3 regions of the Luteibacter sp. 9135 genome follow, and region 1 is predicted to be linked to each of the others. Evidence: predicted binding sites of a transcription regulator. Region 1 holds the regulator's gene; each other region holds the start of a gene.

Region 1 (3,750 bases):
GTCATCCGGCACGGCATGCCGCTGGACTACACCACCGACGGCCAGCGCGTGCCGGAAGACATCGCCTCGGCGGACGCGCGCAAGCTCGTCTGCCTCGCGGCCCAACTGGTCAGGCAGCGCAACGACGAACCGGACGACGCGATTCTCGCCGACCGTTTCGGCTTCGCCGCCACGCCCGCCCTCGCCTGACCCCGGAACTGAAGTAACGTGACTACGGCATCCGCATCCGCACACCCTTTCACGGCAGTGAATTCCTTCATGAGCACACACGTCGATTCCACCCAGGCCGCCGGACTCAACTGGCTTGCCGACCGTCGCCCCACCCGCAGCATCGCGATCGCGGGCGGCAAGGGCGGCGTGGGCAAGACCACGGTGGCGGTCAACCTGGGCATGGCGCTGTCCATGGGCGGGCGCGACGTGGTCCTGCTGGACGCGGACCTGGCCATGGCCAACATCGACGTGCTCCTCGGCCTGCAGCCCACGCGCCATCTGGGCCACATGCTCGAGGGCGAGTGCCGCATCGAGGACCTGATCCTCCATGCCAACCACGGGTTGAAGGTGATTCCCGCCACCTCGGGCGCGCGCCGCATGGCGCAGCTGCCGAACATCGAGCACGCCGCGGTGATCCGCGCATTCGACGAATACCCCGTGGCCCCGGAATACCTGATCGTCGACACCGCGGCCGGCATCTCCGACAGCGTGTCGATGTTCGCCGCCGCGTCGGATGAGGTGGTGGTGGTGGTTTGCGACGAGCCGGCCTCACTGACCGACGCCTACGCGCTGATCAAGGTGATGAGCCGCGAATTCGACGTCAACCGCTTCCGCATCGTGGCCAACATGGTCCGCCACGCCCAGGAAGGCCGCCAGCTGTTCGAGAAGCTGGCCCGCGTGACCAATCGTTTCCTGGACGTGTCCCTGGATTTCATGGGCATGGTGCCGCACGACGAGTACCTGCGACAGGCCATCCGCCGCCAGTCGGCCGTGGTCGACGCTTGGCCGAGCAGCCGTTCGGCCGTGGGATTCAAGAATCTTGCCCGGTCGGTCGATACATGGGGTGAACCCGAACCCCGGGTGCAGGGCCGCATCGGCTTTTTCGCCGAACGGAACCACATGGGGGGAGGGCTGCCACTGTGAGTGTTGCAAGCGAATACCTTGAAGTAACAAAGGTTTCGGCCGACCAGCTGGTCAGGACGCATGCACCGCTGGTGCGCCGGATCGCCTATCACCTGATGGGTCGCCTGCCGCCGAGCGTGGATGCGAACGACCTGATGCAGGCCGGGATGATCGGACTGCTGGAGGCCGCAAGGAATTACTCGCCGACTCGCGCGGCCAGCTTCGAGACCTATGCGGGAATCCGCATTCGTGGCGCCATGCTGGACGAACTGCGCAAGACGGACTGGACCCCGCGCTCCGTCCATCGGAAGCTGCGCGAGGTGGCGGAGGTGACGAGGCAGATCGAGAACGAGACGGGTGGCGACGCCGAAGACGCGGAAGTGATGAAGCGGCTGGGCATCGACGCCATGGAGTACAACCAGATCCTGGCCGACGCGGCGAGCGCGCGGTTGCTCAGCCTCACGGCGCCGGAAGGCGACGAAGGCGCGGCGATCGACGTGGCGGACCCGGACGCCGCGGGTCCGGAAGGCAACTTCGAGAAGAACGGACTGCGCGATGCGCTGGCCCATTCGATCGACGGCTTGCCGGAACGCGAAAAGCTGGTCATGTCCCTGTACTACGATGAAGAGCTCAACCTGAAGGAAATCGGTGCGGTGCTGGGTGTGAGCGAGTCGCGGGTGTGCCAGATCCATGGCCAGGCCCTGATTCGCCTCCGCGCACGCATGTCAGGTTGGAAAGACAAGCAGTGACGGCATCGCGTTGCCGTCGCCGGTAAAGAAAAAAGCGTACGAGGCGGAGAGCAGTTTTGGACAAGAACATGAAGATCCTCGTGGTGGACGACTTTTCCACCATGCGGCGCATCGTCAGGAACCTCCTGGTCGAGTTGGGTTTCACCAACACGCTCATCCAGGAGGCTGAAGACGGCAACGCGGCGCTCGCGCTGCTGCGCGCGCAGCCCATCGACCTGGTCGTCACCGACTGGAACATGCCCAACATGACGGGCATCGACCTGCTTCGCGCCATTCGCGCGGATGCAGCGTTGAAGTCCATGCCGGTGCTGATGGTCACCGCGGAAAACAACCGCGACCAGATCATCGCCGCCGCGCAGAGCGGTGTGAACGGTTACGTGGTCAAGCCCTTCACGGCGGTGACGCTGAAGGAAAAGCTCGACAAGATATTCGAACGACTTGCCGCGGCAGCGGGCTGAGGGAATGACGATGAACACGATGCTTTCCCCCGGCCAGGACGTGGCCCCCCAGTTGCGTGAACTGCTCGGCGCCGATGACTCGGCAGCGTTCGAGAAAGCCCTGGACGACCTGATCCGCAGCCGCGAGCAGCACCTGTTCCTGGCGCTGGGCCACCTGGCGCGCGACCTGCACGAATCCGCGCGTCGCCTGGCTTCCGACATCTCCACCGATGGCGTGCCGGGCAACATGAGCGACGCGCGCAAGCATCTGCGCGACGTTCTCGAAATGAGTTCCACGGCCGCCCATCGCACGCTGGACTTCAGCGAGAAGCTGCGTCCCCAGGCGCAGGCCCTGGCCAAGCAGGCCGATGAGATCCTGGTGCTGGATCACGCCGATCCGGCGTTCGGTGCCAACGCCACGGCACTGGCCGTGCGTGTCGGCGACTTCGCGCAAAGCTGCGACATCGGGCTGGGCGAGATGGTCGAGGCACAGTCATGGCAGGATCTTTCCGGTCAGCGCGTGGCCCAGGTCGAGGCCTTCATGGCCAAGGTCGAATCCTCGCTCGTCGAGCTGGTCCGTCTCACCGGTTCGCTCGCGGGCGGCAATGCGCCGGCTGCCGAGAAGGTCAGCCAGGACGAAGTGGACCGGCTCCTCAGCGAATTCGGTTTCTGAGTACCCTATGAGCGTGGAGCTGGACAACGAGCTGCTCAATGTCTTCCTGATCGAAGCGCGCGAACTGCTCGAGAGCCTGGGCGAACAGCTCGTGGATCTCGAAGCCTCCCCGCACGACGTGGAGCTGCTTAACGCGGTGTTCCGTGCCTTCCATACGGTGAAAGGCGGGGCGGGCTTCCTTGGCCTCAATGCGATGGTCGAGCTGTGTCATCGCGGCGAGGATCTGCTCAACGAGGCCCGCAACGGGGTGATCGTGCTGCACGCCGCCTATATGGACGCGCTGCTCGAATCGCTCGACCTGCTCAACGACATGATGCGTGCCGCCGACGGCGGCGTGCCGATCGAGCCCGCGCCGCGTTCGCTGCTCGATCGCCTGCTGATCCCCGGTCGCGCCGTGTCCGCGCCGCCGGTGGCGCTTGCCGTGCCGATCTCGGCGGCCGCGTCGACGCCGACGGCCCCCGCCGCACAAAAGACCTACGACCCGATCGAGGACGAATTCGAGGCAATGCTCGATGCCGCCCGTACCGATCGCGCACCGGCGGCACCGTCGGGCACGATCAACGACGACGAATTCGAAGCCCTGCTCGACTCGCTCTACGGCACCGGTGCGCCCGGCGCCGAGGGTGCGTCCGCTCCGCCGCCGCCCGCCCCGGTCGTCGCCGTGGCACCGGCGCCCGTGGCGAACAACGACGCCATCAGCGACGACGAATTCGAGGCGCTGCTGGATTCCCTGCACGGTGCGGCCGCCCCGGGGGCGATCGTGCCGCCGGCGGCTCCC
Region 2 (3,750 bases), 3.0 Mb from region 1:
CGCTGGCGCCTTCCTTCAGTCCACCGCACGCCCGGGCAATGTCGTCGCATGTGGCCGCCGTCTTCTCGGTTTCCTCGGCGATATGTTGCACGGCGGTGGCGACTTCCCGCGCCGCCACGGCCTGTTCCTCGGCGCCACAGGAGATTTCCGACATGGCCTGGGTGGTGTTGACCACGCCGAACAGGATCTTGTCGAAGGCCGCCGAGGCTTCCTTCGATATCTGGCTGCCCTGCGAGACCCGCTTGGTGGACTCGGCGATCAGCTTGGAGATTTCCTTGGCGGCCTGCGAGGAACGCTCGGCCAGCTTGCGCACTTCGTCGGCGACCACGGAGAAGCCCAGGCCGTGCTCACCCGCACGTGCCGCTTCGATGGCTGCGTTGAAGGCCAGCAGGTTGGTCTGGCTGGCGATTTCGCCGATCACCTTGCTGATGTCGCCGATGTCTTCCGACGACTTGTTGATAAGATCCATCGACTCGATGGATTTTTCCAGCGCCTTGGCGCCACGCTCGGCTTCCTGCTGCGTGTCCTTGGCCAGCCGGTCAGCGCTTTGCGCGTTGCTGGCAATGGAACTGATGGACGCCGTCAGCTCTTCGATGGTGGCGTTCATTTCTTCCACCGTCGCGCCCAAAAGCTGGGCGCCGGCAGCCATGTCGTTAGACTGCTGGGCGATCTGCGTCGAGGCGGACGAGAAGTCCTCGGCACGCCGCTTGACCAGCTCTTCCAGCTCGCCCTGGAACGTGACGTCGGCGGCGAACTTCACGATCTTCTGCAGCTTGCCGTTGCCGTCGTAGATGGGGTTATAGCTGGCCTGCAACCAGACCCGGCGGCCGCCCTTGGCCAGCCGGCGGTAACGACCGGAGTCGAATTCGCCGCGGCGTAGCCGTTCCCAGAACGCCGCGTATTCCTGGCTCGACGTATAGGCGTCGTCACACAGCTTGCGATGGTGCTGGCCGATGAGCTCGTCCGCCGTGTAACCGACCACAGCCAGAAAATTGGCGTTGGCCGCGAGTACGTGGCCGCCGAGATCGAACTCGATCACGGCCTGGGACTTGTCCAGCGCGTTCATCTTGCCGTCCAGTTCCGCGGACCTGTCCACCAGCGTGGTGATCTCCGTGGCGAACTTGACGACCTTGTACGGCTTGCCTTCGGTATCGAATACGGGATTGTACGAGGCACTGAGCCAGACCTCACGGCCGTCCGCGCCGATGCGCTTGAACTCGCCCACCTCGGGGTTTCCGGCGGAAAGGCGCTGCCAGAACGTCGCGTAATCGTGGCTGGCGGCGAAGGCGGGCTCGCAGAACAGACGATGGTGTTTCCCGACCACGGCATCGGAGGTGTAACCGAGCACGTCCAGGAAATTCTGGTTGGCGGTCAAGACCGTGCCGTGCAGATCGAACTCGATGATGGCCTGGACACGATGTAGCGCGTCGTTCATCGCCTTCAGGTCGTTCAGTTCCAGCGTCTCGCTCGCGTTCGTGCCCATGACGTCTCTCGATCTATGTGAGTAGACGTTTTATCGCCCCAAAATCGGCAAACTTGAGCGGTCTTTGCCGAATTCCGCGATTTTCGTTAAAAAATCAGGTTTTCCTAGGAAAAAGTCAGGCGACGACGTGGGTCGCTTTATCAGGTGCCATGGGGTGACGTCACGCCCAAGTAACCATCCGTCACGGCAATATCCGGATAGCGCGGCAACACGCCGTTGGAGACGATCGCATCACTCCCACCGGAATGAAGCCATGTCCTTTCGCATCCGCGGTCTCGATCCCGCCCCCTTTCTCGCTTACTACGGCCTCGACGCCTCCACACTGGCCGCGCGAGGCGCGTTACGCGTCATCGCCGCCGACGACACCGGTTACCCCGAGCGTGTCGAACTGCGCGCGGCGCGCCGTGGTGAGACCTTGCTGCTGCTCAACTACGAACACCAGCCGATCGCCGGTCCGTATCGCGCCAGCCACGCGATCTTCGTGCGCGAAGGCGCCACGCAGGCTTATGACGCCGTGGACGTGGTGCCGGAGGTGATGCGTGTGCGGCAGCTTTCGTTGCGCGGCTTCGATGCGCGCGGACACATCGCCCAGGCCCTGCTCGTGGCCGGCACGCAGGTGACGGAGGCGGTGCGGCAGCTGTTCGCCAACGATGCCGTTCGCTATATCCATGCGCACTACGCGGCGTACGGTTGCTACGCCGCACGCCTCGACCGCATCGACGCCGCGGATGCCTAGAGCTTGTAGTTGATCCCGAACATCACCGTGCGCCCGTACGTGTCGAACTCCAGCGGCCGGGCCACCTTCACGCCGCTGGGCAGGCCCAGGATCTGCTGGGTCTTCATCGGCGAGTCGGTCAGGTTGTTGACCTGCAACAGGATCGACAGCCCGTTCCAGGTGCCGTGGTCGAAGGCGTAACCGAGTTGGAGATCGGTCTGCTTGTCGGCCAGTACCTGGGTGTAGCCCAGCTGGTCGAACAGGGCCACGGCCTCGCCGGTGAACGACGAACGGTAACGCTCGGCGACACGCACCGACCAGCCGTACTTTTCGTAGTAGAGCGCCAGGTTGGCGACCTTCCTCGACAGGCCGGGCAGGGTGGAGGGGCTGCCGGGAATGCTGGACACCGCGCTCACGGGCAGGCTGCTGTTGGTCAGCGAGAAGTTGGCCTGCACGCCGAAACCGTCCAGGGCCCGCGAGACCAGCCCGCCTTCAAGCGAGCCGGACAACTCCAGGCCCTGCATCTTGCCGCCGGTGCCGTTCTCGGGCCGGGTGAACGAGCCGCGTGTGCTGGTCGGCACCAGGGTGGGGGTGTCGTTCGTGTAGCCCGAGAAGTCGTAGTCCAGGGTGGTCTGGTTGTAGATGTAGTTCAGCAGGTTCTTGTTGAATACCGCGACGGCCACGTAGCTGGCGGTGCCGAAGTATTTTTCCCATGACAAATCGGCGCCCACCGCGATGTACGGTTTCAGCTTCGTGTTGCCGCCGCTGCCCGACCACAGCACCTGGCCCGCGGCCGGGCCTTCGGTCACCTGTGCGACGCCTGCGGAGGTCGCCACCTTCTCGTCGTCGATGCGTCCGCGTGCCATGGTCTTGGCCAGGCCGAAGCGCAGGAACTGCTTTTCCGACACTTCGGCAGCCAGGTTCAGGCTGGGCAGCACCTTGCTGTACTTCGTGCCGTCGGAGATACGACCGACCAGCGTGTTGCCGTTGGTCTGCAAGGCGTCGGACGACTGGTCGGTCTTCACCGCCTGTACGCCGACGTTGCCGCGCAACGGCACGTCACCCACGTTGGTGTCTATATTGAACTTGACGTAGGCGACGGGAACCTTTTCTTCCACCGTGTAGTTGCGGCTGAAGTCGCCCTGGCCGTTGCGCTGGGTTTTGTAGAACTGGCTGTTGAGTGCGCGCACCACGTCGTAGTTGACCACGCCGGGGAAGCCGCCGTAGCTGAGGTCGGTGATGCCGCTGAGCACTGAGGGATCGATGGGCGCGGCAAATCCGGGCAGGTAGTCCGCCGCGGTGGAGCCGTTGCCGTTGAGCCAGGCGAAATAGACATCCGCCTGCTTGGTCTTCGTGCGGTCGGAGTAGTTCAAGCCGACGTTGACGTCGCTGAAGATCCAGCCCACGGGATGGCTGACTTCCAGGCGGAAGGCCTTGATCGTGTCCTTCTGCTTGTCGAACTCCTCGCGACCGTTGTAACCGTAGTTGTTGGGGTCGGTGAAGAACATGGCAGACGGGTCGGCGAAGTTCACGCCGGGTCGGAAGTCCGGGA
Region 3 (3,750 bases), 3.8 Mb from region 1:
GTGTACCTGTTCCAGACACGCTGGGCGCTGGCGGACCCCGCCCGCTTCAGCCCGGCGCAGCAGGCGTTGTCCGACCGCATGCAGAGGGACTGGGCCACCTTCGCGCGCACCGGCCGCCTGGCCGGCACGCCGGAGGGCGCCCCGGCCAACGTGCTCTACGGGCCGTCGCGAACCCCGGTGGACGAGGGCGTGCCGCGGGTGGGTTGCGCGTTCTGGGACACGATGGGCCTGTAGCGTCAGGCGCGGCCGATCGGCGTCACGAGGTGGGGGCGCAAGCGCCGTACCAGCGGCAGGATGACCAAGGCGGTGCCTGCCGCGGCGATCATGCCGACGACGCGGCTGCTGTGGTCGGCGATGAGGCCGTAGAGGATGGGCGCGATGCCGCCCGAGCCGATGACGCCGGTGTAGAAGAGGGCGAAGGCCCGACCGGTATCGCCGTCGGATAGCTCCGGCACCGTGCCGTAGAGTACGGAAGAGGTGCCGTTCAGCACGATGCCGAGCAACGGCAGCAGCACGAGGGTGGCCCACAGCGGCGTGACCAGCGTCGCCACGATGAAACCGGCGGTCGCCGCTTCCGTCAGCATGACCGTGCCGACCACGCCCACGCGGTCGCCCAGCCAGCCGCACGTGGCCTTGCCGAGCGCACCACCGATGAAAACCAGCGCGAGACACAGGCCGACCATCGGGGAATCGCCGCCTTTCCCGTGGACGAGGAACGGCAGGAAGAGCAGGTAGCCCATGCGGGTCGCGGTATCCAGGACGCCGATCGCTATCAGCACGCCAAAGCCGTTACGACGTTCGCCGTGCCGCGCGGCGGATGTGCTGTGCCCGCCCGCTCGCATGGAAGGGGCCAACGCAAACAACGCCATCGAGACGCCTGCGCCGAGGATCGCCATCAGGACGAGCACGGGGCGCCACGCCAGCAGGGGAATCAGCAGCGCGACGATGGCCGGCAGGATGGCCTTGCCCAGGTCGCCGGAGAAGTTGTAGATCCCCAGCGGCCTGCGCGATCCCGCGCCATAGGCGTCAGTGATCAGCGTGGACGCCCGTGGGTGCTGGATGCTGGAGCCGATGCCGGCGATGACCAGCCCGAGACAAAGCCCGGCGAAGCCCGTCGGCGACGCCATCACCGCCATCCCGATGGCGGCAAGTACCGTGGCCAGCACCAGCGCCGCCCGTGGGGAAACCGTCCGCAGAAGGCGGTCGGCCGGCATCTGCAGGCCACCCATGGTGGCGTAGTAAAGCGCACGGAGGAGGGCCAGGGCGGCATACGACAGTCCGAACTGGGCCTGCCAGACGGGGAGAAACGCATAGAGGCCATCGGTGTAGCCGTCGTGCAGCGCGTGCGCGAGACAGGCCGCCACGAGGCTGCGCGGGCGTGTGTCGGCCGGTGTGCCCGATGCATGCGTCGTCGGGGCAAGGTCGGTGGAGGCAGGCATCCCGCATGGTACCCAGGTCGCCAAATCGTCGACAAGGCGATGGGCGATCCCGGCCAGGCCGGGCGGCAACCGCAACCCACCCTTGGCAAGTGTCGCAGGCGCAATTTAATGCGCTTGGCTGAGCCGACTTACTCGGCAACCGCAAATGGCTTTTTTGCCGGTTATGCGTATTTAGCGTCAAGGTTCGGTGAATTTTGCCGATAAGGTTCATACGGCCGGTGGGCGTCTGAAAAGGCCGGGCACGATTCAGCTCACGCAAGTCCACGCTTGTCGGCATTTCGGCCAGTTCCATGGCCCGCGCTCAGTCTGCCCAGGGGGGCACCATGCAACTCATCAAACTCGCATCACGAAACAAGCTGATCTTTGGCGGCTTTGCATCGATCGCCCTCGTGGTGATCGTGCTTGTCGGTATCGTCTACGGCGCGCTCCAGGCCATGGCCCAGAGCACACGCATGGACCTGCACACCAACCAGGTGCTGCGTGTCGAGGGCTCGCTGCTCAACGCACTGGTCAACATCGAGACCGGCGAACGGGGTTTCCTCGTCACCGGCAAGGATGCTTCACTGGAGCCGCTGCGAAACGGCCAGGCGGCCTACGCGGACGCGTTCGGCCAGCTTCGCAGCCTTACCGTCGACAATGCGGAGCAGCAGCGCCGTCTCACCGACCTGGACACGGGCTATCGCGCGTGGATTTCGGGCGCCATCGACCCGGTGATCGCCCTGCAGAAGCAGCAGGCCGCGTCGGGCGGGTCCAGCCCGGAAGCGCTCGCCTTCGAGCGTCAGGGCAAGGGCAAGGCGCACATGGACGAGATGCGCGACTTGCTGGGCAAGTTCGTGGGTGCCGAGACGGCGCTCCTGGAACAGCGTTCGGCCGAAGCGACGGCGACGCGTGCGCGTACCAACGTGATCCTGCTGGGCGGCGGCCTGCTCGCCATCCTGGCCATCATCGGTGTCGCCACCGTACTGGTGCGTAGCATTCTTACCCCGCTGGAAAGCGCTTCCTCGGTCACGACGCGCATCGCGGAAGGCCACCTGGGCGAGTCCTTCGCAGTCACCCGCAGCGACGACCTGGGCCGCATGCTCAACGCCTTGCACACCATGGACGAGAACCTGGCGCGCATCGTGGGTTCCGTGCGTGAGAATGCCCTGCAGGTCGAACACGCGGCGCGTGACATCTCGGCCGGCAACGACGACCTGTCCAACCGCACCCAGGAGCAGGCGTCCTCGCTCGAGGAAACGGCCGCGTCGATGGAGGAGATGTCCTCCACGGTGAAGCAGAACGCGGAGGGCGCCGCGCTCGCCCGGCAGATTTCCCAGGGCCTGCGCAGCGAAGCCAAGAGCGGCGGCGCGGTGGCCGAGGAAGCCGTGGAAGCGATGAAGCAGATCACCGAGGCCAGCCGGAACATCGGCGAGATCGCGGTGCTGATCGACGAAATCGCCTTCCAGACCAACCTCCTGGCGCTGAACGCGGCCGTGGAAGCGGCGCGTGCCGGCGAACAGGGGCGCGGCTTCGCGGTCGTGGCCGCGGAAGTGCGCAACCTTGCCCAGCGCAGCGCGTCGGCCGCCAAGGACATCAAGACCTTGATCGGCACCACGGTGGAGCGTGTGAGCACGGGCTCCGACCTGGTGAACCGTACCGGCAAGGCGCTGGTGGAGATCGGCAGCAGCGCGACCAAGGTCGCCGACATCATCAATGAGATATCCTCCGCCTCGCAGGAGCAGTCGGCCGGCGTGGAACAGGTCAATGTCGCCGTGGCGTCCCTCGACGACGTGACCCAGCAGAATGCCGCCCTGGTCGAGGAAGCCAGTGCCGCCAGCCGGCAGGCGCTGGAACTGGCGCAGGAATTGACGCGCCAGGTATCCTTCTTCAAGCTGGCGGATGCCGCTACGGTTCAGAGCACCGCCCCCGCGGCGGTGACGACGGCCCGGCCGGTCAAGGCACCCGTGGCAAGCACCGCCCGGGAAGCCGCGCTGGTAGCGGTCGCCCAGCCCGCGCTTGCTTCCGGGCAGTGGCGCGAGTTCTGAGGCAACGGCCCGGTTACGTTCCCTCAAGGAGCTACAGGCGCGTCGCTCAGACGTGCCTGTGGCTCAGTCATGCCCGCCGTGTAAAAAACCACACGGCTGGGTAGCGAACTTCACGGCAAGCTCATTTCTTGAAGGAGAAACGGGTGATGTCGTGCTTGGCGTACTTGTTGTCGTAGTACGCGTTTCTAAGCTTCGCCATCTGTTTGGGTTTGAGCTCGGCGGCCTTTTCTCCCATGGGGACGTTTTCCCTCCACCATTTGCCGGCGGTCTTCCTGGTCAGCGTCTTT

What was found. Region 1 encodes FliA, which starts transcription of late flagellar genes. Its sites were predicted from a motif close to TAAAGTTTNNCNNNCNNNGGCCGATAA; they were not measured.
Region 2: FA89_RS13335 (methyl-accepting chemotaxis protein) is a predicted target of FliA. The motif match lies at 1,514-1,540, and genes of this name have one in related genera.
Region 3: FA89_RS16350 (methyl-accepting chemotaxis protein) is a predicted target of FliA. The motif match lies at 1,617-1,643, and genes of this name have one in related genera.

Annotation. Positions count from the first base shown of each region.
Region 1 covers NZ_JQNB01000001.1:50,987-54,736, reverse strand. The annotation lists gene flhF (flagellar biosynthesis protein FlhF) at 1-189, shown strand, start outside; gene FA89_RS00220 (P-loop NTPase) at 259-1,134, shown strand; gene FA89_RS00215 (RNA polymerase sigma factor FliA) at 1,131-1,862, shown strand; gene cheY (chemotaxis response regulator CheY) at 1,919-2,320, shown strand; gene FA89_RS00205 (protein phosphatase CheZ) at 2,331-2,972, shown strand; gene FA89_RS00200 (chemotaxis protein CheA) at 2,980-3,750, shown strand, end outside.
Region 2 covers NZ_JQNB01000001.1:3,077,508-3,081,257, forward strand. The annotation lists gene FA89_RS13335 (methyl-accepting chemotaxis protein) at 1-1,483, opposite strand, end outside; gene FA89_RS13340 (DUF1203 domain-containing protein) at 1,737-2,219, shown strand; gene FA89_RS13345 (TonB-dependent receptor) at 2,216-3,750, opposite strand, start outside.
Region 3 covers NZ_JQNB01000001.1:3,892,656-3,896,405, reverse strand. The annotation lists partial or broken gene FA89_RS20710 (carboxylesterase/lipase family protein) at 1-234, shown strand, start outside; gene FA89_RS16355 (MFS transporter) at 237-1,439, opposite strand; gene FA89_RS16350 (methyl-accepting chemotaxis protein) at 1,763-3,463, shown strand; gene FA89_RS16345 (hypothetical protein) at 3,585-3,750, opposite strand, start outside.